Regions from separate parts of the Humitalea sp. 24SJ18S-53 genome, predicted to be linked through region 2. Evidence: riboswitches for the same ligand, from Rfam matches in the RefSeq annotation. Region 2 holds a riboswitch; the other holds the start of a gene.

Region 1 (11,337 bases), 940 kb from region 2:
CCCCGACAGACTGCGTCGAAGGAATGAATTTTCGCAGAAAGCAAACGCCGACGAGAATGTTCCGCCGCCAGCAGCCACCGGTTTGTCCAAATTCGTTTTGGGCCAGCCCGGTGACCCTGTCCGGTTTGCCAAGGATGACTCCGCATGAGGAACGTCTTGCCCGCCGATCCCGCGACGGATGACGACCTGGCCGAGGTCGCGGGCATGGTCCCCGGCCCCGGCTTCCTGCCCGAAATCGGCGGCCACGGCGCCGCGGGCATCGAACGCGTCCGCCTGGCGATGGACAACCTGGGCCTGGCTTTCTACGAGACGGACCTGCTGCGCGACACGGTCAAGGCCACGGCCAATGCGTTCGCCATCTTCGGCCTGCCGATACCGGAACCGGAAGGCACCGATGTCCCGCGCAGGCTGTTCTGGAACTGTTTCCACCCCGACGACCAGGACCCGGACGGCTATCGCACCAATGGCGACACACGCCGGGAACGCACGCGCGACACCTATTTCGAACGCGTCCGCATCATCCACCAGCAGACCCGCCAGATCCGCTGGCTGGAGGTGATGGGCCGCATCTTCGGCCCCCTGGCACGCCGCACCCACATCGTCGGCATGTGCCGCGACGTGACCGCCCTGGTCGAGGCCGAGGAACGCCAGCGCCTGCTGTCCATCGAGGTGAACCACCGCGCCAACAACGTGCTGGCCGTGGCGCAGGCCCTGGTCGCCATCACCCGCGCCGATGACGTCCCCGGGTTTCGCGCGGCGGTGCAGGCGCGCATCCTGGCCCTGGCGCGGACCCATGACCTGCTGGCCCGCAGCGCCTGGCAGACTGACCTCAGGACCGTCGTGGTGAACGAAACGGCGGCCTTTGGCGGCCAGGTCGTGGTCTCGGCGGCACCGGTGCTGGCGCTGCGGCCGTCGGTCGTGCAGTCCTTCGCCATGCTGCTGCACGAACTGGCGATCAACGCGGCCAAGCACGGTGCCCTGTCGGCGCCGCAGGGCCAGGTCGCGGTGACCATCGCGCTGCAGGGGACGGAGGTCGCCCTGACCTGGCGGGAACACGGCGGCCCGCCGATCGCATCGGCCCCCGATCACGCCGGCACCGGCACCGCCCTGATGCGGCGCCTCGTCCAGGCGATGCACGGCACCCTCGCCTCGGTCTGGCTGCCGGACGGGTTGCGGGCCGACCTGCGCCTGCCGCTGAAGCATTGCACGGGTTGAACCGAGGCCGCGCGTTGCGTTTTTCGAGAATCTTCATCCTTTCGATCCAAATCAGTGCCGATCGTATCGCATAGAAGACTCGCGCTGCGCGCTGGGCCGGGTATGCTGTGCAATCGGATGCGACGGGGGCTGCCCAAAAAGCCGCCGCGATCCGAAGGGGCTTCAATACCGCGGTCGTCGCCTCAAAAAACGGGCATCGTCGCATCACCAGGGAAACGCAGTTGCATGGACGGTACCCTCGACACATCCGGCGTGCCAGCACCGCTTAGCGTGACCACGGACCTGCACGCCGCCCATGAATCGGCGCCGATCAGCCGGATCGTGGCCGAGGTCGCGGCGACCTTTCCGGGCGAACGCATCACCCTAGGCGAAATGGCCGAATTCTTCGGCGACCGGGCTTTCGGCCTGTTGATCCTGCTGCTCTGCCTGCCGTCGCTGCTGCCAGGCATGGCCAGCGTCTTCGGCACGCCCATGCTGATCCTGGGCGTGCAGATGGGCATGGGGCGGCGCAACCCCAAGTTGCCCGGCTTCATCGCGCGACAATCGGTCAAGCGGACCGACCTGCTGCGCCTGGCCACCGCCTCCTCCAAATGGATCAGCAAGATCGAACGCTACGTGAAGCCCCGGCCGGGCTGGTTCACCTCCGCCGCCGGCGACAAGCTGGTCGGCTGGATCACCGTCTATGTCGCGATCATGCTGATCCTGCCCGGGCCGGGCACCAATGGCCCGCCGGCCTTCGGCAACATCGTCATGGCCCTGGGCGTGGTCGAGGCCGACAACCGCACCATCGGGCTGGGTGTCGCGCTCAGCATCGCGGGCTGCGCCTTCGCCACCGCCGTGCTCGGCTTCATCTGCTGGCTGGCGATCCAGGCTCTCGGCTGGGTCATCTGATTAACAAAGAGTGACCGCTTCCGCCGGGCGCGGTCATGCCCTAAAGCCTGCCCCCATGCGACGGTGACCCGAAAGGGTTGAAACGGGAACGCGAACGGGGGGCTTGCCCCCCGGCACCGCGGCTGCCCCCGCAACTGTATGCGGCGATGCCAGCCCCCAACGCCATTGCGGTCGCTTGCGACCGTGAGAAGGCGGGGCCGGCAAGTGGGTCACACCCCACCGCGCCGCGAGCCAGGAGACCGGCCGACGCAGAGACGTATCGCGCGTGCCGGGCGGGGTGCACCGGCGCAACGGACCATGACGACCCGGCCCCCGGCCTTGTCGTTTCCGTGTGATCACGACGCCAGCCGTCCCGCTTTCGCCGTAAGGTGACGGCGGGACTTGTCGTTGACTGCCAGCACGGGGATTTTCCGATGCGCCGCCTGCTTCTCCTGACCGCCACTGCCCTGTCCACCGCAATACCTGCCTTCGCCCAAGCCCCGACCCCCGACCTGCCCGACACCATCGTCACCGGCACCCGCGTCCCCACCCCCGCCGACCGCGTCCCCGCCGCCACCACGGTCATCACCCGCCAGCAGATCGAGGAACGCGGCTACCAGACCCTGGTCGAGGCCCTGCGCTCCGTCCCCGGCTTCACCATCGTGCAGACCGGCGGCATCGGCCAACAGGCCAGCGGCTTCATGCGTGGCGCCAATTCCAACCAGGTCGCGGTGCTGCTCGACGGCATCCCGATCAACGACCCCTCCACGGCTAGCGGCGCCTTCAACTTCGGCAATACCCTGCTGGGCGATCTGGAACGGATCGAGGTGATCCGTGGCCCGGCCTCCGCCCTCTACGGCTCCTCGGCCATCGGCGGCGCGATCAACATGGTCACCCGCCAGGCCCCCGCCGACCGCCAGTTCCAGGCCTTTGGCGAAGCCGCCGGCGGCACGCAGGACACCGCGCGCGGCGTGATCGGCGCGACAGGCACCGTCGGCGCCTGGGACTACATGACCGCGTTGCAGGGCCTGACCACCCGCGGCAGCAATGCCGTCGCCCCCCGCCTCAGCCAGAACCGCACCAGCGAACGCGATGGCTTCCAGGGTGCTGCCGCCACCGCGCGCCTCGGCGTCACGCCGACCCAGGGCGTGCGGCTGGAGGGGCTGCTGCGCTGGCGCGAAAACCATCTGAAACTCGACAGCGTGCCGAACGACGACCCCAACTACGACGGCAACGACCGCAACTTCTACGGCCAGTTGCGCGGCCAGGCGGTGATGTTCGACGGCGTCTGGACCAGCGGGCTGCGCCTGGCGCAGGTCGAGGACCGCCGCCGCTACACCAACATGGTCGACAACTTCAGCCGCTCCTCCACCGACGACCTGTTCAGCGGCACGCGCCAGGTGATCGACTGGAACAACATCATCCGCCTGCCCGACCTGGGGGCGATCACCGCGTCATCCCTGGTGCTGGGCATCACCCAGCAGAACGACAGCATCGACCAGTCCAGCGGCAGCGCCAGCTTCCGCACCCTGACCGATGCCTCCGCCACCAACAACGCGGCCTATTCCGCCTGGCAGTTCCGCGTGGCCGAACGGCTGGATGTCGCCGCCGGCCTGCGCCAGGACCGCACCAGCGATTTTGACGAGGCCACCACCTGGCGGCTTGGCGGCGTGCTGGCGGTGCCGGAATTGTCGTCGCGCATCAAGGCCTCGGCCGGGTCGGGCTTCCTCGCCCCCTCCCTCTACCAGCGCTACGGCACGATCGGCACCTCCTTCCGCGGCAACCCCAACCTGCGGCCGGAATATTCGGAATCCTGGGAAGCCGGGGTCGAGACCGACTTCAACATCTTTGGCCGCGCCGATGGCCTGACCCTGGGCGCGCTGTACTACGACAGCCGCATCCGCGACCTGATCGATTTCAACACCTCCTTCACCTCGCTGGTGAATGTCGGCGCGGCACGCATCAAGGGCGCCGAACTGACCGCCACGGCGCGGATCTCCGAAAAGTGGGAACTGGTCGGCGCCTGGACCATCACCGATGCGCGCAATGCCGCGACCGATGAACGCCTGGCCCGCCGGCCGGAAAACCAATGGAGCCTGATCGCCCGCTGGCAGCCCGCGCCCAAATGGGTGATCTCGCCGGAACTGACGATCATCGGCCGCTACCGCGAAGGCTTCTCCTACAGCAACACCGGGCAGTTCGTCTCGGTGGCGGCGGATAATGACGCGGGGGCGCTGTTGAACCTGACGGCCAGCTACGCCTGGCGTCCGCAAGTGACGGTCTTCGCCACGGCGCAGAACCTGGGCAACACGCGCTACGAACCGGCCAATGGCTTTGTCGTCGGCGGGCGCGGCGCGATGATCGGGACGCGCTTCACGTTCTAATCTTGAACTGAACCTGATGCCATGGCCACGATGGGCCATGGCATCGGCAGAGGATTTGCGGCGCGCCGCCCTGGCGCTGGACGGCACCAGCGAAGCGCCGCATGTCGACCGCGCCGCCTTCAAGGTGGCGCGCATCTACGTGACCCTGGCGGCCGATGGCCTGACCGCGAATTTCTGCTTCACCCCGGACGAACAGGCGCTGAAATGCGCGATGCTGCCCGACGCGTTTTCCCCGGTGCCGAACGCCTGGGGCCGGCAGGGCTGGACCACGGCCACGCTCGCCGACCTGACAACCGAAGACCTGGTCAGCGCGGTGTCGATGGCCTGGAACCACGCGCAACCGCGCCGCAAGGGAGCCAAGCCATGACCCCCGACATCCCCGCATTCCTGATGGACCTGGAAGACCGCTTCAACCAAGCCATGGTCTCCAACGACCCCGCGCAAATCGCCGCCTGCGTCGCCGAGGATTGGGTCGTGGTCACGCCCGAACGCGGCCCGATCAAGGGCGCGGAGATGCTGGCCCTGATCGCCAGCGGCGCGCTGACCCATTCCGTCATGACCTCGACCGCCAGCCATGCCGCGGTGCAGGGCGACATGGCGGTGGTCACCGCCCGCGCCCAGAACACCGGCCGCTACCACGGCCAGGATTTCACGACCGATGAATGGGTCACGGATGTCTATCGCCGGACCGACGCCGGCTGGAAATGCATCCTGACGCATCTGACGCCGGCATCAGCCTGATCGTCGTCCCCGCTCGGCCGCGATCAGCGTCTCGACGAAGGCGCTGACCTTGGCCGGGCGGAAGCGCGCCGCCGGGAAGACCGCGTGAACGCCGACATCCGGCAGGCGCCAATCCGGCAGCACATGGACCAGCCGCCCGGCGGCCAGATCGCCCGCCACGACGAATTCCGGCAGCACCGACAACCCGGCCCCGGCCAGCACCGCTGCATGCACCGCAAGCGTCGCATCGATCGCCATGGTTGACTGCGGCCGCACAGGTGGCGCCGCCTGGCCATCGCGGGTGAAGCCCAACTGCAACGGCGCACGCAGGGCGGTATTGGCGACGAAGGGCAGCGCCTCCAGCGCCGCCGGCTCTGCCGCGGCAAAGCCGGGGGCGGCCACCAGCAACTGGCGGAATGTCGCGATTCGTCGCGCCTGGTGGCTGCTATCGGCCAGCCAGCCGACCCGGATCGCCATATCGATCTCACCCCCCGCCAGGTCCAGCGTCCGGTCGCTCAGGGTCAGTTCGGTGGCGCAATCCGGGTAGCGGCGGCCGAAGGCGACCAGCGCCGGCACCACCGCCGCCGTGCCGTAGTCCATCGTCGCCGTCACCCGCAGCGTGCCGCTGGGTTCCGCCTGGGCCTGGGCCATCTCCTCGAAGGCCGCCTCGGACTCGCCCAGGATCACGGCGCAGCGGGCGTGGAAAACGCGCCCCGCCTCGGTCGGGTGCACGCGGCGGGTGGTGCGGATCAGCAGGCTCGTGCCGGTCGCCTCCTCCAGCCGCGCGACCTGTTGGCTGACCACGGCCTTGGTGACGCCCAGGCGCCGGGCGGCGGCGGTGAAGGACCCGGTCTCCACCACCGCGGCGAAATAGGCCAGTCGATTGAGGTTCGCTGTCGCGCGCATTTGTCAGTCAATAGCATACAGTCTGTCTCTATCGTTTGTCTTTTTCGCAAATCCCGGCGCGCGCATGGTCTCCCCCGACGGAGACCCCGAGTGACCCAGGCCACCTATCTTTTCGATCCGCTCTGCGGCTGGTGCTACGGCGCCGCCCCGGCCTTGCGCGCCCTGGCGGAAACGCCGGGCATCGACCTCGACCTGGTCCCGACCGGGCTGTTTTCCGGCGCCGGCGCCCGGCCGATGGATGATGGCTTCGCCGCCTATGCCTGGACCAATGACCAGCGCATCGAAAAGCTGACCGGCCAGCCCTTCTCGACGGCGTACCGCGACCAGGTGCTGGCCGACCGCACCCGGGCCTTCGACTCCGGCCCCGCCACGCTGGCCCTGGTCGCCATGGCCCTGACGAAGCCGGAGCAGGTGCGCCCGGCGCTGCAAGCCATCCAGCACGCCCGCTATGTCGAGGGCCGGGACGTCACCGACCTCGGCGTCCTGGCCGCCCTCGGCCTGGATGCCGTGCCGGATGCCGCGCTGCGCGCCGCCACCGCCGCCCGCACCGCCCGTGCCCAGGCGCTGATGCGGTCGGTTGGTGCCCAGGGCGTGCCCAGCCTCGTCGTCACCACCGGTGGGGTGCCACGCCTCGTGCCCGGCAGCCTGCTGTTCGGCCCACCCCAAACCCTCGTCGCGCAGTTGCAGGCGACGTGAACCAACCAGGAGCCAAGACCATGTTCACCCGGAGACTCGCCATGACCGCCGTCGCCGCCAGCGCTGCCACCGCCGCCACCGGCCAGACCGCCGCGCCACTCGCCTGGCGGCATTTCCCCGCCGGCCCCACCGGCTTCTTCCGCGCCCCCGTGCTGGTCTCCGGCGCGCGTGAAGCGGTGCTGATCGACGGCGGCTTCACCCTGTCCGACGGCCGCGCCCTGGCCGAGGCGATTACCGCCACCGGCAAGACCCTGACCACCATCTTCGTCAGCCAGAGCGACCCCGATTACTACTTCGGGCTTGGCCCGGTCCGCGCCGCCTTCCCCCAGGCCCGCATCATCGCCGCCCCCGCGACGGTCGCGGCGATCAACGCCAATGTGCAGAAGAAGCTGGACACCTGGGGCCCGCAGCTTGGCGACAACGGCCCGCGCACCCTGGCCGATGTGGTGGTGCCCGCGGCGTCGGATTTGCGCGCGCTGACCGTCGATGGCCAGTCGATCGACATCGTTGATGCCGCCGGCATGACCGACCGCCGGTACCTGTGGACACCGTCGCTCGGCGCCATCTTTGGCGGCGTGCTGGTCTTCTCGGGCGTGCATGTCTGGACCGCCGATACCAATTCGCCGGCCCTGCGCGCGGCCTGGGTCGCCAACCTGGATGCCATGGCCGCCCGCCAACCGCGCGTCGTGGTGCCCGGCCACATGATGCCGGGTGCGGCGACCGATGCCACGGCCATCGCCTATACCCGCGCCTACCTCGTGGCCTTTGACGAGGAACTGCCCAAGGCCGCCAACAGCGCCGCGTTGATCGCCGCGATGCAGGCGCGCTTCCCGAATGCCGGCATGGGCGTGGCGCTGGACATCGGCGCCAAGGTCGCCAAGGGCGAGATGCCCTGGGGCTGATCCCGCGCATGGAACGGCCTGTGGACAGCCACACTCCGTGGCAGGCGATGCCGCCCGGCTGACATGATCCTGGGCAACCGCCGCCGCTTTGCATAATTCGCAAGCGGCGGCCCCCGCCCGGCACCACTTTCGCCCAAGAATTCGCCCGTTGCGCCCGGCAAAAACCTGATCTGCTGCGATGGTTCCCCGCGGGAGATCACTGGTGCGTCACGCCGCCGCCCTGCCAAGCGCATTCTCCTTCCACCCGGCCGCCACGGCGCTCGTCATCATCGACATGCAGCGCGATTTCCTCGAACCCGGCGGCTTCGGCGCCGCCCTCGGCAATGACGTCAGCCTGCTGTCCCGCGCGATCGGCCCCTGCCGCGCCCTGCTCGACGCCGCGCGCGCGGCCGGGCTGCTGGTCATCCACACCCGCGAAGGCCACCGCCCCGACCTGTCCGACTGCCCGCCCGCCAAGCGCCTGCGCGCGCCGCCCGGCCTGCGCATCGGCGATCCCGGCCCGATGGGGCGCATCCTCATCCGCGGCGAAGCCGGCCACGAGATCATCCCGACCCTGGCCCCCATCCCCGGCGAGGTCGTGCTGGACAAGCCCGGCAAGGGCGCCTTCTGCGAAACCGACCTCGACCTGATCCTGCGCAATCGCGGCATCGCCGCCCTGCTGATCGCCGGCGTCACCACGGAAGTCTGCGTCAGCACCACCCTGCGCGAGGCGAATGACCGCGGCTACCGCTGCGCCGCCATCAGCGATGCCTGCGCCTCCTACTTCCCCGCCTTCCACGACGCGGCGCTCGCCATGATCCATGCCCAGGGCGGGATCTTCGGCTGGGTCGCCACCTCGGCCGCCACCATCACCGCCCTGGAGTCCGCGCCATGACCCGCACCAAACTCTGGACCCCCGGCGACTGGAACGCCCTGTTTGGCTTTGGCACCAATATCCTGGTCAACCTGCTGGTGCTGACCGGCTTGCTGCGTTTTGCCGTGGGCCTGCCCGATTCCATCGTCTTCGGCCGCATCCTGCCGGCCGCCGGGCTGATGATGTTCCTCTCGACCGGCTACTACGCCTGGCTCGGCTGGCGGCTGATGAAGCAGACCGGGCGCGACGATGTCTGCGCCCTGCCATCGGGCATTTCCGTGCCGCACATGTTCGTCGTGTCGCTGGTCATCATGCTGCCCATCGCGCAGATGACGGGCGATCCGATCAAGGGCTGGGAAGCCGGGCTGACCTGGGTTTTCGTCCAATCCTTCGTGTTGATGTTCGGCGCCGTCGCCGCACCCTGGATCCGCCGCGTCACGCCGCGCGCGGCACTGCTCGGCACGCTGGCCGGCGTGTCGATCACCTTCATCTCCATGCGCCCGGCGCTGGAGATCTTCATGACCCCGGTCGTGGGCCTGACCTGCTTCGCCGTCATCATGGTCGCCTGGTTCGGCGGCTTCCGTTACCCGCGCAACATCCCCGCCGGGCTGATCGCCATCGCCTTTGGCATGGTCATCGCCTGGGGTGGTGCCGCCATCGGCCTGGGCGTCGGTGGGGTGGGGCTGGACCGGCTGGGCGCGTCCTTCGCCCAGATCGGCTTCTCCGTGCCCCTGCCGGCGGTGGATCACGTCTTCAACGGCTTCCAGTTTTTGGGGATCATCCTCGTCACCGCGATCCCCTTCGGCATCTACGATCTGGTCGAAGCACTGGACAATGTCGAAAGCGCCGAGGCCGCCGGCGACCACTTCCCCACGACCCAGGTGCTGACCGCCGATGGCGTGGTCAGCCTGATCGGCTGCCTGATGGGCAACCCCTATATCAACGCCGTCTACATCGGCCATCCGGGCTGGAAGGCGATGGGCGGCCGCATCGGCTATTCCGCCGCGACCGGCCTCGCGGTGCTGGTCTTCACCTGGGCCGGGATCGCGGCGGTGCTGCTGGCGCTGGTGCCCGTCGTCGCGATCGCGCCGATCCTGCTCTACATCGGCATGCTGATCGGGGCGCAGGCCTTCCAGGAAACCCCAAAAACCCATGGCCCCGCCGTCGTCCTGGCCCTGACCCCGCATCTCGCGGCCTGGGCCAAGACCCTGATCGACGGCGCGCTGGGGGCCGCCGGCACCAATGCCGCCGCCGTCGGCATGGACAAGCTGGCCGGCATGGGCGTGCTCTATCCCGGCCTGGCGGTGATGGGTGAGGGGGCGATCCTCTCCGGCCTGGTGCTCGGCGCCATCGCCGTCTTCATCATCGAACGCCAGTTCATCAACGCCGCCGCCTTCGCCGGCGCCGGCGCGGCGATGGCGTTTTTCGGCCTGATGCACGGCCCGGCTGTGGGGCTTGCCGTCGCCCCCGGGGTGGCGCTGGCCTATGCGATGGTCGCGGGCTTCCTGGTGCTCTGCGAAAAGCAGGATGCGGTGCTGGCCTGGCGCCCGGGGGTCAAGCCGGCGGCGGCGGCGGAGTAGCCTCCATCCCCTGGCGCCGCACCGTCACGACATGCGCCCGCATCCGGGCCTCGACCGGCCCGGGGCCGAAGCGGCTGGCGATCTCCACGGCCACCGCTTCCACCGCCCGGTCCAGCCCGGCCGGATCGCGCAGCGCGACCTCCCCGCACAGGGGCGTGCCGCGCACCATCCCGATCGCGGCATCGCGGGCCGTGGCGGCGCGGCAGGGGCGTTCCAGCGTCTCCACCCCGGCGCCGACGAAGCCCGCCGCGGCCAGGTCGGCGCGGATCGTCCCGATGTCGTGGTAGCCACAGGGCGTGCGGCGAAAGAACCCTGGCGGATCCCGCGGGAACAGCGACCCGACGGCGGTATGGGCCAGGAACATCAACTCGCTCGCCTCCAGCCGGTCCCAGACGGTGAACAGGAATTGCCCGCCCCGGCGCAGCACCCGCCTGGCCTCACGAAAGGCCGCGACCTTGTCGGGAAAGAACATGACGCCGAAGGAACAGACCACGGCGTCGAAGGCCGCATCGGGAAAGGGCAGGGCCTGGGCATCCGCCTGGCGCCAGGTGATGCCATCGCCGCCCGGCAGGGTCCGGGCATGGTCCAGCATCGACACGTTGAGGTCGGTCGCCGTGATCGCCACGGCCCCAGGCAGCGCGGCCCGCAGCGCGCGGGTCGCGATGCCGGTGCCGCAGGCGGATTCCAACACATCGCCGCCCGTCATGCCGGCCAGGCGCCCCGCCAGGATGTCGGCGAAGGGCGCGAAGAAGATCGGCCCCATGCAGCGCGTGTAGGTATCGGGGATCGAGCCGGTGAAACCGTGGTCGATGCCATGGTCGATGCTGGTCATGCCGCAGCCTCCCGTCCAAGGGCCGCGTGGCAGCACGGGGCTGCGCTGGGCGCCGGGGTGCCAGGCAGGATTAGCGGCGGCGCGGGGCAAGCGCAACGATCAAGGCCCGGCGCCCGGGCCAATCACGGCCCAACCCCCATGCGGTGCCGTCGATGACGGGGCGGGAACTCATCCAGCAGCACTTGGATCAGCCGCCCGCCGTGCCACCTCCGCCAATACCTCCGCCCGGCTCCGCCGCAACCCCTCGATCCACCCCTGCGGCGCATCCCCCGCCGCCCAGTCCAGGCACGCATCCCAACCCGCCACCGCCTCCTCCAGCCGCGCCGTCCCCGCTTCACGCAAGCCCAGTTCGGCCAGGACGTGGCCCAGGTTGCCCATG
Region 2 (11,337 bases):
GACGCGGCTGGCGATCATCGACTTGGCGACCGGCGACCAGCCGTTGCACGCCGGCAGCGCCACGCTGATCGGCAATGGCGAGGTGTATAACTACCGCGAACTCACCACCGCCGGGGCGCTGCATTGCGCGACCGGCAGCGATTGCGAACCGCCGCTGCATCTGTGGCGGCAGCAGGGGCTGGCCTATGCCGAATCCCTGCGCGGCATGTATGCGCTGGCGATCCACGACCGGTCCTCGCGCCAGGTGGTGCTGACGCGCGATCCCTTTGGCATCAAGCCGCTCTATGTCGCGGAGATCCCCGAGGGCATCGCCTTCGCCTCCGAACCGCAGGCGCTGATCGCGGCGGGGCTGGTCAGCGCCAGCATCCGGCCGGAAGCGCGCAACGAATTGCTGCAGGCGCAATTCACCACCGGGCCGGAGACGATCTTTTCCGGCATCCGCCGCGTGCTGCCGGGCGAAACCCTGGTCGTCGCCGATGGCGCCATCGTCGCCCGCCGCCACCGCGAGGCCCTGCCCGACGGCGGGCCGGAACCGGTGGGTGAGGCGGAGGCCCTGACCCGGCTCGACACCGCGCTGATGGAAAGCGTGGACCTGCACCAGCGCAGCGACGTGCCCTATGGCCTGTTCCTGTCGGGCGGCATCGACAGCACCGCCATCCTGGCCGCCATGGCACGGCTGAACGAACAGCCGGTGCTGGCGTTTACCGCCGGCTTCGACGTGCCGGGCGCGCCCGATGAGCGCGCCCCCGCCGCCGCCGCCGCCAAGGGCGCGGGTGCCAGGCACATCACCATCAGCGTCACCGAGGCCGAGGTCTGGCGCCACCTGCCCGCCATCGTCGCCGCGATGGACGACCCCGCCGCCGATTACGCGATCATCCCGACCTGGTTCCTCGCCCAGCGGGCGCGGCAGGAGGTGAAGGTCGTGCTGTCCGGCGAAGGCGGCGACGAGATCTTTGGCGGCTATGGCCGCTACCGCGCGGCGATGCGGCCCTGGTGGCTGGGCGGCAAGGCGATGCGCGCGCGCGGCGCCTTCGACCGCGTGGATGTGCTGCGCGAAAGCCCCTCCGGCTGGCGCGACGGGATCGCGGCGGCCGAGGCCGCGGCAATGACCCCCGGTCGCACGCGATTGCAGGTGGCGCAGGCGCTGGATGTCACCGATTGGCTGCCCAACGACCTGCTGCTGAAACTGGACCGCTGCCTGATGGCGCATGCGGTGGAGGGGCGGACCCCCTTCCTCGACCCCGGCGTCGCCGCCGCCGCCTTTTGCCTGCCGGATGCGCTGAAGACCCAGGCCGGGGTGGGCAAGTGGTTGCTGCGGCGTTGGCTGGAAACCCGCGCGCCCTGGTCCCGCCCCTTTGCCAGCAAGCAGGGTTTTACCGTGCCGGTCGGGGCCTGGATCGCCCGCGCGGCCGACCGCCTGGCGCCGCTGGTCGCGGCCCAGCCCGGTGTGGCGGAGGTGGCGCGGCCCGACCGCATCCTGCCGCTGTTCCGCGCCGCCGGCGGCAAGCACGAAGGCCTGGCCGCGTGGCACCTGTTGTTCTGGGCGCTTTGGCACCAGCGGCACATCGTCGGGCGCCAGCCGGATGGTGATGTGTTCGAGATGCTGGGTTAGCCAAGGCCCCACCAGCCCCGCCACCACGCCACGACGGCCAGCCGCGCGCGTCGCACCTGCGCGCGGGCAAAAACCCAGGCGGGGATGGCGTCCAAGGTGCGGTGCCCAAGGTCGATCAAACGCACAACGGCGGCATCGGCCCTGGCGAACCAGGCCACCTGGCGCATCTTTGGTCGCGCGATCGCAAAAACGCGGGTGGAGAAGGCGGCGCCGATCACCTTGGCGCCGATGATGACCACCGTGGCCCAGATGAAGTGATGGTGCTCCAGCAACCAGAACTCGGTGAATTTCAGCAGCGGGATCATCGGCACGAAGGGCAGCACGAAGACGATGATGACCGCGGTGGGGCTGAGCCGGTCGATCAGCCGTTCCAACGCGGCGAAAATGCCCAGGCGGGACAGGCGTTGCCCGAGCACTTCAAGCCAGCGCCACAGCGTCGATTCCAGTAGCACCGCCACCAGCGCCGCAGCCACGAAGAGCGGTTCGATCAGGCGCCGGATATGCGACATGGTCAGGCCGGCACGGACGCGCGGCATCCCGGCACCTGCGTCGCTCGGCCGCGCGTAGAATCTCCATCGAAGCATGGTGCGGCGTTGGCGGGCATGATCGCGAATTTGCCCGATCGCCCGCCGCGACGCCAGACGGCGCCCCGCCCGCAGGGGCAGGGCGCCCCGGCTGCCTACGCCGCCAGTTCCGCCCGCACCTGGCGCGCCGCCGCGACCAGGTTGCCCATGGCCAGTTTCACCTCCGGCCAGCCGCGCGTCTTCAGCCCGCAATCGGGGTTCACCCAAAGCCGGCTGGCATCGATGCGCGCGGTCGCCCGGCGCAACAGGGCCGCCATTTCCTCGGCGGTCGGGACGCGCGGGCTGTGGATGTCCCACACGCCCGGCCCGACCTCGTTCGGATAGGCAAAGCCCTCGAACGCGCCCAGCAGGTCCATGTCGCTGCGCGCGGTTTCGATCGAGATCACATCGGCATCCATCGCCGCGATATCGGCGATGATGTCGTTGAACTCGCTGTAGCACATGTGGGTGTGGATCTGCGTCTCGTCCCGCACCACCGCCGCCGACAGGCGGAAGCAGGCGACCGCCCATCGCAGGTAGTTCTGTCGATCCGCCTGGCGCAGCGGCAGCCCCTCGCGGAAGGCAGGTTCGTCGATCTGCACGATCGGGATGCCGGCGGCTTCCAGGTCGGCGACCTCATCGCGTATCGCCAGCGCGATCTGCCGGCAGACGGTTTCGCGTGGAATATCGGTCCGGACAAACGACCATTGCAGCATGGTCACCGGCCCGGTCAGCATCCCCTTCATCGGCCGTGTCGTCAGCGATTGGGCGAAGGCGGCCCAACGCACCGTCATCGGCGCCGGACGCGACACATCGGCCCAGATGATCGGCGGTGCGACGCAACGGCTGCCATAGGATTGCACCCAGCCGTGCTTGGTGAAGGCGTAGCCCGACAATTGCTCGCCAAAATACTTCACCATGTCGTTGCGTTCGAATTCGCCATGGACGGGCACGTCCACGCCGATCTCGTCCTGCCAGGCCACCGCCTCGGCGGTCAGGCGTTCCATTTCGGCGTCATGGCCTTCCTGGGTGATGGTCTGGCGCGCCAGCCCCGCGCGCAGGGCACGGATTTCCGCGGTCTGCGGGAAGGATCCGATGGTGGTGATCGGCAGCACCGGCAGCGACAACCGGCGTGCCTGTGCGGCGGCGCGGGTGGCGTAGGGCGTGGTCCGTTGCTCCATGGCGGGGGTGACCGCCGCGAGCCGCTTTGCGGTGGCTTCGTCATGCAGCCGCACATCGGCGCGGGCGGCGGCGACGATGGAATCGCTCTCCTTCAGCGCGGCCGAAATCGCCGCCTCGCCCTCGTCCAGCCCGCGCGCCAATACCGCGATCTCGGCCAGCTTTTCATTGGCGAAGGCCAGGCGGCACGCCAGCGCCAGGTCCAGGCCGGTTTCCAGTTTCAGGCTGTGCGGCACGTGCAGCAGCGAACAGGATGACGCGACCATCAGCCGCTTGGCCCTGCCGCCCGCCGCGGCGGTGGTCAGCAGCCCGAGCGCCCGGCGCAGATCGGTGCGCCAGATGTTGCGGCCATCGACGACGCCGAGCGACAGCCAGAGGTTCGCCGGCACCGCGTCCAGCACCGCCTGCAACTGCCCCGGCGCGCGCACTAGGTCGATGTGCAGCCCGGCGACGGGCAGGGAGGCCGCCAGCGGCAGATTGTCGCGCAGCCCCTCGAAGTAGGTTGTCAGCAGCAGGTTCAGCCCGGGGGCGGCCCCGGCCAGGGCGGCAAAGGCCTGGCGGTAGGCCGCGTCGGCGCCGGCCGGCAGGTCGGTCACGAGGCAAGGCTCGTCGATCTGCACCCAGGCGGCGCCGGCTTCGGCGATGCCGCGCAGCACCTCGGCATAGACCGGCAGCAGGGCGGGCAGCAGGTCGAGCGGACGGGTCCCGTCATCCCCCTTGGACAGCAACAGGAAGGATACGGGGCCCAGCAGCACCGGCCGCGTCCGCGTGCCATGCGCCAGCCCTTCGCGCACCGCATCGGCCCAGCGGTTGTGCAGCAGGCGGAACCGCGTCGCACCCGACAGGCGCGGCACCAGATAGTGGTAGTTCGTGTCGAACCACTTGGTCATTTCCAGCGCCAGGGCGGTGCTGGGGATGCCGGCGGCCTGTTCCGCCGCCGATCCGCGGGCGCCACGGGCCAGCGCGAACATGGTGGCGATCGAGGCCGGGCCATCGCCCGACCAGCCATAGCCATCGGGAATGGCGCCAAGCGCGCAGGCCGTTTCCAGCACATGGTCATAGAGCGCGAAATCACCCGATGGCACGTGCTGGATGCCGGCACCTTGCTGCACGGCGCGGGCGCCGGCGCGCAGGGCGGCGGCGCTGGCCAGCAAATCGGCCTCGGTGGTGGTTCCAGCCCAGAAGGATTCCAGGGCGGTCTTCAATTCCCGGCGTGGCCCGACGCGCGGGTAGCCGAGGGTGGCGGCGATGGTCATCGCAGTCTGCTCCAACGCCCGGTGCGCCCAGCCCGGCCGATACGGATGGCGCCGCCGCCCGTGCCGGATCGGCGCGGGTGGGGTCGGCGGCGCTGGCAGGTCTCCTGGCTTGCGGGTCACCACCACCGGCCCGGCCTTCCCGCGCGGTTGCCCGCGCAGTGGCCCGCCCCGGATGGGGCGGAAGGGCCGGCGATTCACCGCCGACAGTTGCTGGGGCAGCCGCCGACTCACGGGGGCAGGCCCCCGCTTACGGCGTTCCCTTTTCACCCGTTCGCACGGGACCAACGCAGCATAAAGATATGTTTATCTCATCGCGCCGTCAATCTCAGAACACCAGGCTCAGCCGCACCCCGATCAGCGCCGCATCGCCCAGGGGCTGCACCGTGCTGACCCGTTCATCCGGTTCGCGCGCGGCGGGGTTCATCAGCCATTGCACCACCGGCTGCACCGAGAAGCGGTCGGGCACGACCGACAGATTGTAGTTCAGCTCGATGATCGTCTCATGCGTGCGCAGGAAGCGGTCCTGGCCAAAGCTCTGCATGTCGCGGTCCAGCCCGCGCGCGACCGACCCGACCCGGGCCTGCGACACGCCCAGCGAGAGCACATCCGCCGCGCGCCCAAACGGCCCGGTCCAGGCCAGCCCGGCATCGACCTGCAAGGCGATCAGGTTGGTGTCCGGTGGGGCGGCATAGACCCGGCCGAACAGGTTCACGTTGGCATCCTCGCCACGCCAGGCGACCGCTTCGACGATGCCATAGCCGCCATAGTTGTTGCCGTAGCGCTTGGGCGTGCCATTCGAATCCGGATCGGCCAGCGACAGGCCGATGCTGTCGTAGCGCTGCGAATCGAAGCCGGCGTTGTGATACCAGGCGCCGAGCTTCGCGACCCAGGGGCGCGGCCCGTCGGAGCCTTCCGGCGCCGCGGCGCCGGTCACGCCCTCGATGATGCCAAAGGCACCGCCGGAGGTGCTGAAATTCGTGCCGTAGCGGTTATGCGCCTGCGGGTTGGTCGTGGGCGCGTATTGCCCCGCCGGGTTGCCGGCCGTCAGCGCGGCCCGCACGCCCGTGCCGCCATCCGGATCGCCCAGCGCCAGGCGCACGCCGGGGGCCGGCAGCGGATAGGCGGCGCCGCCGGCGGGCAGGGCGCTGGCCAAGGCCACCGGCCAGCCAAAGGTGCCGCTGATCAGATTGCCCGCGGCCGCCGCCACCGAAAATTCGGTATCCAGCGCCAATTGCCCGAAGCGGATGGAGCCCAGGCCCTCCACCCGCCGTTGCAGCCACAGCTCATTGAGCCGGGCGGTGGTCAGCGCCTCGATATTGCTGACGGCGGCCTGGCTGCCGACCAGGGTCGCGGTCGGCTGGCGGCCGTAGATGCCATAGGCGCTGACCTCCGCCGACCAGCCATCCCAGCCGAGCAAGGCGCCAAGATCGGCGTTCAGCCCGATCCACACCTGCCCATCGGCCGCCGCGCCACGCCGCACCCCGCCGGTGACATTGCCGAAGGCATCGACCGTCAATTCCGCCCAGCCGCACAACCCATGGCCCAGGCTGCGCCCCTGTTCGCAACTGGCCTCGGCCGCACGCGCCGCTTCGGGCGCCTGCTGGGCGAGGGCAGGGAGCGTGGCGAGGACGAAGGCCGCGGCGGCGGCCAGGCCCGTGGGGCCCCGCGCTGGGGTCGCGAAATTCTTGGGCATGGCAGTGGCCTCCAGGTTCGGGGCGGAGTATGCACGGATCATCGCGACCGTATAGTATATCATTAGTAATTTGCAGCGAATGCTAAAGATTGAACGCAACGCTGCCGTTTGCGCTGACGTCGTAGCCCCCCATGGCCCCGGCCCGCGCGGCAAAAAGCGCCCCGCGCGCAAACCCCAGCAACGCCTGCAAGGGCGGCTCGAAATAGTGCCGGCGGTCCATCACAAGGTCGAAGCGTTCGCGGATCAGCGGCACGAAGCCCAGGCCGCGCGCCGCGGCCTCGGCCCGGATGCCGAACCCCGCATCGGCGCGGCCTTCGGCCACGGCGGCGGCGACCTCGTCCTCGGCCAGGGCCGATGTGGCCAGGAAGGCGATCTGTTCCAGCCGGACCCCCGCCTCGGCCAGCAGGTGCTGCAACAGGATATGGCTGCCGGCCCGGGGCTGCCGCCCGACCACGCGCAGCCCCGGCCCGGTCAGGTCGGTGACGGTGGCGAGGCCCCGGGGATTGCCGGCGGGCACCAGCAACCCCTGGTCCCGCCAGGCCCAGACGATGCCGGTGACGCCGCGCCCCGCCAGCACATCCCGCACCGCCGGTTCGTTGAAGGCCCCGCTATCGGGGTCGAGCAGATGGGTCGCGGCGGCGACGGCACCGCCCTCGGCCAGGGCCAGCAACCCATCCAGGCTGCCGCCGGAACGCAGCGCCAGGCCGCATCCGGACTGCCGCACCGCCCAATCCAGCAAGGGGTCGTGGCTGCCGGCCAGGATGGGTGGCGGGACCAGGCGATGGGCGGCATCGGGCGGGTCGGCCTGTGCGGTCAGCCAGCGTTCCAGCAGCGCCCGTGGGAACAGCCACTTGCCGCCGATCTGCGCCGCCGGCACGCGCCGGCCCCGGGCCAGGTCGTAGAGCGAACGCTCCGACAGGCGGAGGAAGGTCGCGGCTTCCCGCAGGGTCAGGATATCCGGCATCAATCGGCAAATTCCGGCAGGAAATGCTGGGACGTCAAGCCGATCGCCGGTTGACCGCCCCCGGTGCCGCACGCAGGTTCGCCTCTTCGGGAGAGCATCGTGAACGATCTGGGCAGCGCCCTTGGCACCGCGGTCACGCTGGTCGCGACCGTCGATCCGGCGGTGGCGCGCATCGTCGGCCTGTCGCTGCGGGTCAGCCTGATGGCCGTCGCCATCGCCGCGCTCATCGGGCTGCCGCTGGGCGCCCTGTTGGCGGTCACGCGGTTTCCCGGAAGGGGCGCGGTGATCGTCGGGCTGAACGCGCTGATGGGCCTGCCCCCCGTGGTCTGTGGCTTGTTGATCTACCTGCTGCTGTCACGGTCCGGACCGCTGGGCGCGCTGGGCCTGCTGTTCACCCCGACCGCGATGATCGCGGCGCAGGCGGTGCTGATCGCGCCGATCCTGGCGGCCCTGACCCGCCAGGTGTTGGAGGGCTTGTGGGAGGAATATGCTGAACAACTGCTTTCCTTCGGCGCGGGTCCGCTGCGCGCCGTGCCGACCCTGCTGTGGGACGGCCGCCTTGCGTTGCTGACCGTGCTGCTGGCTGGCTTTGGCCGCGCCTGTGCGGAGGTCGGGGCCGTGATGATCGTCGGCGGCAATATCGACGGTTTTACCCGCGTGATGACCACCGCCATCGCGCTGGAAACCAGCAAGGGCGACCTGCCCCTGGCACTGGCGCTGGGCATCGTGCTGATGGCGATCGTGCTGGCGGTGAATGGCGCCGCCCAATTCCTGCGCGACAGCGCCGATCGCTGGGCCCGGTGATGCGCGCCCCCGCCACCATCCTGCCGGTTACCACCGAGGCGCTGGGGTTCGCCCGCAACGGCATCGACATCCTGCGCGACGTGGCGCTGACCATCCACGCCGGCCCGCCCACCTTGATCATCGGGCCGAATGGCGCGGGAAAGAGCGTGCTGCTGCGCCTGCTGCACGGCTTGCTGACACCCAGCGCCGGGCGCGTGGTCTGGTCCGGCGGCGCCGATCCGCGCCAGCACCAGGCCATGGTCTTCCAGCGCCCCGTGCTGCTGCGCCGCTCCGTCCTGGCCAATGCCGAATACCCCCTGGCCCTGGCCGGCGTGGCGCGCGCCGCGCGGACCGCACGCGCGGGGGCCGCCCTGGCCCTGGTCGGGCTGGCGCCGATGGCCGGCCGCCCGGCGCGGCGCCTGTCGGGAGGCGAGCAACAACGCCTGGCCCTGGCCCGTGCCGCCGCGCTGAACCCCGACATCCTGTTCCTGGACGAACCCTGCGCCAGCCTGGACCCCGCCGCGACCCGCGCGGTGGAGGAGATCGTCACCACCCTGTCCGCCCGCGGCACAAAAATCGTGATGACCACGCATGACCTGGCGCAGGCCCGGCGGCTGGCCGGCGACGTGGTCGTGCTGCATCGCGGCCATGTGCTTGAACACACCCCGGCCAGCGCGTTCTTCGCAGGCCCCAGCAACCCCCAGGCGGCGGCCTTTCTGCGCGGGGAATTGGTCTGGTAGGGTCGCCTTCGTTACCGGGGGAGCAACATCATGGGCCAGGCACAGGCGATGCGACGGCGCGCCTTGATCGCGGCCCCCGCGTTCTTCGTGGCCCCCAAGTTCTTCGTGGACCAGGCCGCGGCGACGACGCTGGTCGGCGCGTTGCAGGCCGGGGGCGTGGTCGTGGTGATGCGCCACGGCATCACCGACCGCAGCCAGGCCGATACCGGCGACCTGCGGAACCGTGCCGCGCAGCGCAACCTGTCCGACGCCGGGCGCGCCCAAGCCCAGCGGGTCGGCGCCGCCGTGGCCGCGCTGCGCATCCCGATCGGGCAGGTGCTGGCCAGCCCGGTGTTTCGCGCCCGCGATACCGCCGAGATCGCCTTTGGCGCGCGGGCCGTGGTCGAACCCATGCTGAATGCCGATGACTATACGCCGGACCCGATGCGCCTCGACCAACAGATCGCCTGGCTGCGGGCGCGCAGCGGCCGGCCATCCGGGCCCGCGGTCACCGATATCCTGGTGGGGCATATCGTGCCGCTCGGCATGGTGTTGGGGCGTGGGCTGACGCAGGCCGAATATCCCGAAGGTGCCATGGCGATTTTTGCGCCCGGCCCGGACACGGGGCGGCTGCTTGGTATCTTGCCCGCCGATGCGCTTTTCGTGGCGGCGGGCTGATGCGGTTTTCGCTGTGCAATGAGGTCATCCGCGACCTCAGTTTTCCGGCGCAATGCGTGCTGGCGCGGAAACTTGGCTACGACGGGCTGGAACTCGCGCCCTTCACCCTGGATGCGGAGGCCCCGCATCTGCTGCCCGCCGCCGCCCGCGCCGAATTGCGCCGCATCGCCGATGCCGAGGGCGTGGCGTTGACCGGGCTGCATTGGCTGCTGGTCGCGCCGGCCGGCTTGTCGATCAGCCATGGCGATGCGCGGACACTGGATGTGATGGCGCGGCTGGTCGGCCTCGCGGCCGACCTGGGCATGGGATACCTGGTGCATGGATCGCCCTTCCAGCGCGTGGTGACATCAGCGGCGGAGGCTGCGCATGCCGAGGCCGCGATGGCGTATGCGGCGCGCTGCGCGGCAGACGCCGGCGTGACCTATGTGCTGGAACCCCTGGCGCCGCCCGACAACACCTGGTGCCGCACGGTCGCGGAAGCCGTGGCCATCATCGATCGCATCCAAAACCCGGCGCTGCGCACGATGATCGACACCAGCGCCGCCGGAAACGCGGAGGCCGAGGCGGTGCCCGACCTCATCCGGCGCTGGCTGCCGAGCGGGCATATCGCGCATATCCACCTGAACGACCGCAACCGCCGTGGCCCCGGCCAGGGCGGCGACCGTTTCGCGCCGATCCTGGGGGCGCTGCATGCGGCCGGCTATGGTGGGATCTGCGGCGTGGAACCCTTCGACTACATCCCCGACGGGCCGGGCTGCGCCGCCCGCGCGATCGGCTACCTGCGCGGCATCGAGGAAGCCCTGACCCATGCATGACGCCCCGCGTTTCCGCCTGGTCGAAACCGAATGCCGCGAATGGCCTTTTGCGCTGCGCATGCCCTTCCGTTTTGGTGTCATCACCGTGACCGACGGGCGCCAGGCCGTGCTGCGCGCGCGCATCGAAACGGCGGATGGGCGCGGGGCCTGGGGCGTCGCGGCGGAAACCCTGGCGGCCAAATGGTTCGACAAATCGCCGGCGCTGAGTGATGCGCAGAACATGGACCAGTTGCGCCGCAGCCTGGAGATCGCCTGCGCGGCATCGGTCGCGGCGGGGTTCGACACGGCCTTCGGCCATTTCGCCAATGGCTATGCGCCGCAGGTGGCGGGTTGTGGGGCGGAGGCGTTGAATCCGCTCGTCGCCTCCTACGGTCGCGCCTTGCTCGACCGCGCGATGCTGGACGCGCTGCTGAAATTGCACGGCCTGTCCTTCTGGGACGGCATGCGCGCCAATATCGGCGGCATGGTGGCACATGATTGCGCGCCTGATCTCCAAAAATTCGATTTTGGCGCCATGCTGTCGGGGCTGGTGCCGCTGACCCGGGTGCAGGCGCGGCATACCGTGGGGCTGGTCGATCCGATCACCGCCGCCGACCAGCAAAGCCGCGTCGGCGACGGCTTGCCGGAAACGCTGGAGGAGGTCGCCACGACCTACGGCCACCGCTGGTGGAAGCTGAAAGTCGGCGGCGACATCGCGGCGGATGTGGATCGCCTGTCGCGCATCGCGGCCGTGCTCGACCAGCGCCCCGGCTATCGCGCCAGCCTGGATGGCAATGAGCAATATGAAGACGCTGACGGCGTCATCGCCCTATGGCGCGCGATGGAGGCCGAGCCGCGGTTGGATGGTCTGCGCCGTGCCATCGTCTTCATCGAGCAACCGGTCAAACGCGCCCGAGCGCTGGAAACGGGCATGGCGGCGCTGGCGGCGCATCGCCCGGTCATCATCGACGAAAGCGACGGGCCGCTGGATGCCTTCGTCACCGCGCGCGGCCTTGGCTACACCGGGGTCTCGTCAAAGGCTTGCAAGGGCGTCTGGCGCAGCCTGGTCAATCTGGCGCGTTGCCGCGCCTGGGGC

What was found. A riboswitch is a leader RNA that binds a small molecule or an ion and turns the genes downstream of it on or off. The one in region 2 is predicted to bind cobalamin.
Region 1: another riboswitch for cobalamin. It lies ahead of ACQW02_RS27970 (TonB-dependent receptor plug domain-containing protein); the one in region 2 lies ahead of metE (5-methyltetrahydropteroyltriglutamate--homocysteine S-methyltransferase).

Annotation. Positions count from the first base shown of each region.
Region 1 covers NZ_CP192599.1:5,835,907-5,847,243, forward strand. Annotated here, with positions in the region: gene ACQW02_RS27960 (HWE histidine kinase domain-containing protein) at 145-1,215, shown strand; gene ACQW02_RS27965 (exopolysaccharide biosynthesis protein) at 1,441-2,106, shown strand; cobalamin riboswitch at 2,151-2,368, shown strand; gene ACQW02_RS27970 (TonB-dependent receptor plug domain-containing protein) at 2,520-4,469, shown strand; gene ACQW02_RS27975 (hypothetical protein) at 4,507-4,836, shown strand; gene ACQW02_RS27980 (nuclear transport factor 2 family protein) at 4,833-5,210, shown strand; gene ACQW02_RS27985 (LysR family transcriptional regulator) at 5,202-6,095, opposite strand; gene ACQW02_RS27990 (DsbA family protein) at 6,186-6,791, shown strand; gene ACQW02_RS27995 (MBL fold metallo-hydrolase) at 6,833-7,693, shown strand; gene ACQW02_RS28000 (cysteine hydrolase family protein) at 7,896-8,567, shown strand; gene ACQW02_RS28005 (hypothetical protein) at 8,564-10,126, shown strand; gene ACQW02_RS28010 (class I SAM-dependent methyltransferase) at 10,101-10,958, opposite strand; gene ACQW02_RS28015 (hypothetical protein) at 11,127-11,337, opposite strand, start outside.
Region 2 covers NZ_CP192599.1:4,896,902-4,908,238, reverse strand. Annotated here, with positions in the region: gene asnB (asparagine synthase (glutamine-hydrolyzing)) at 1-1,612, shown strand, start outside; gene ACQW02_RS23585 (hypothetical protein) at 1,609-2,148, opposite strand; gene metE (5-methyltetrahydropteroyltriglutamate--homocysteine S-methyltransferase) at 2,292-4,610, opposite strand; cobalamin riboswitch at 4,688-4,911, opposite strand; gene ACQW02_RS23575 (carbohydrate porin) at 4,936-6,303, opposite strand; gene ACQW02_RS23570 (substrate-binding domain-containing protein) at 6,386-7,267, opposite strand; gene ACQW02_RS23565 (ABC transporter permease) at 7,367-8,071, shown strand; gene ACQW02_RS23560 (ATP-binding cassette domain-containing protein) at 8,071-8,790, shown strand; gene ACQW02_RS23555 (histidine phosphatase family protein) at 8,821-9,447, shown strand; gene ACQW02_RS23550 (sugar phosphate isomerase/epimerase family protein) at 9,447-10,262, shown strand; gene ACQW02_RS23545 (mandelate racemase) at 10,255-11,337, shown strand, end outside.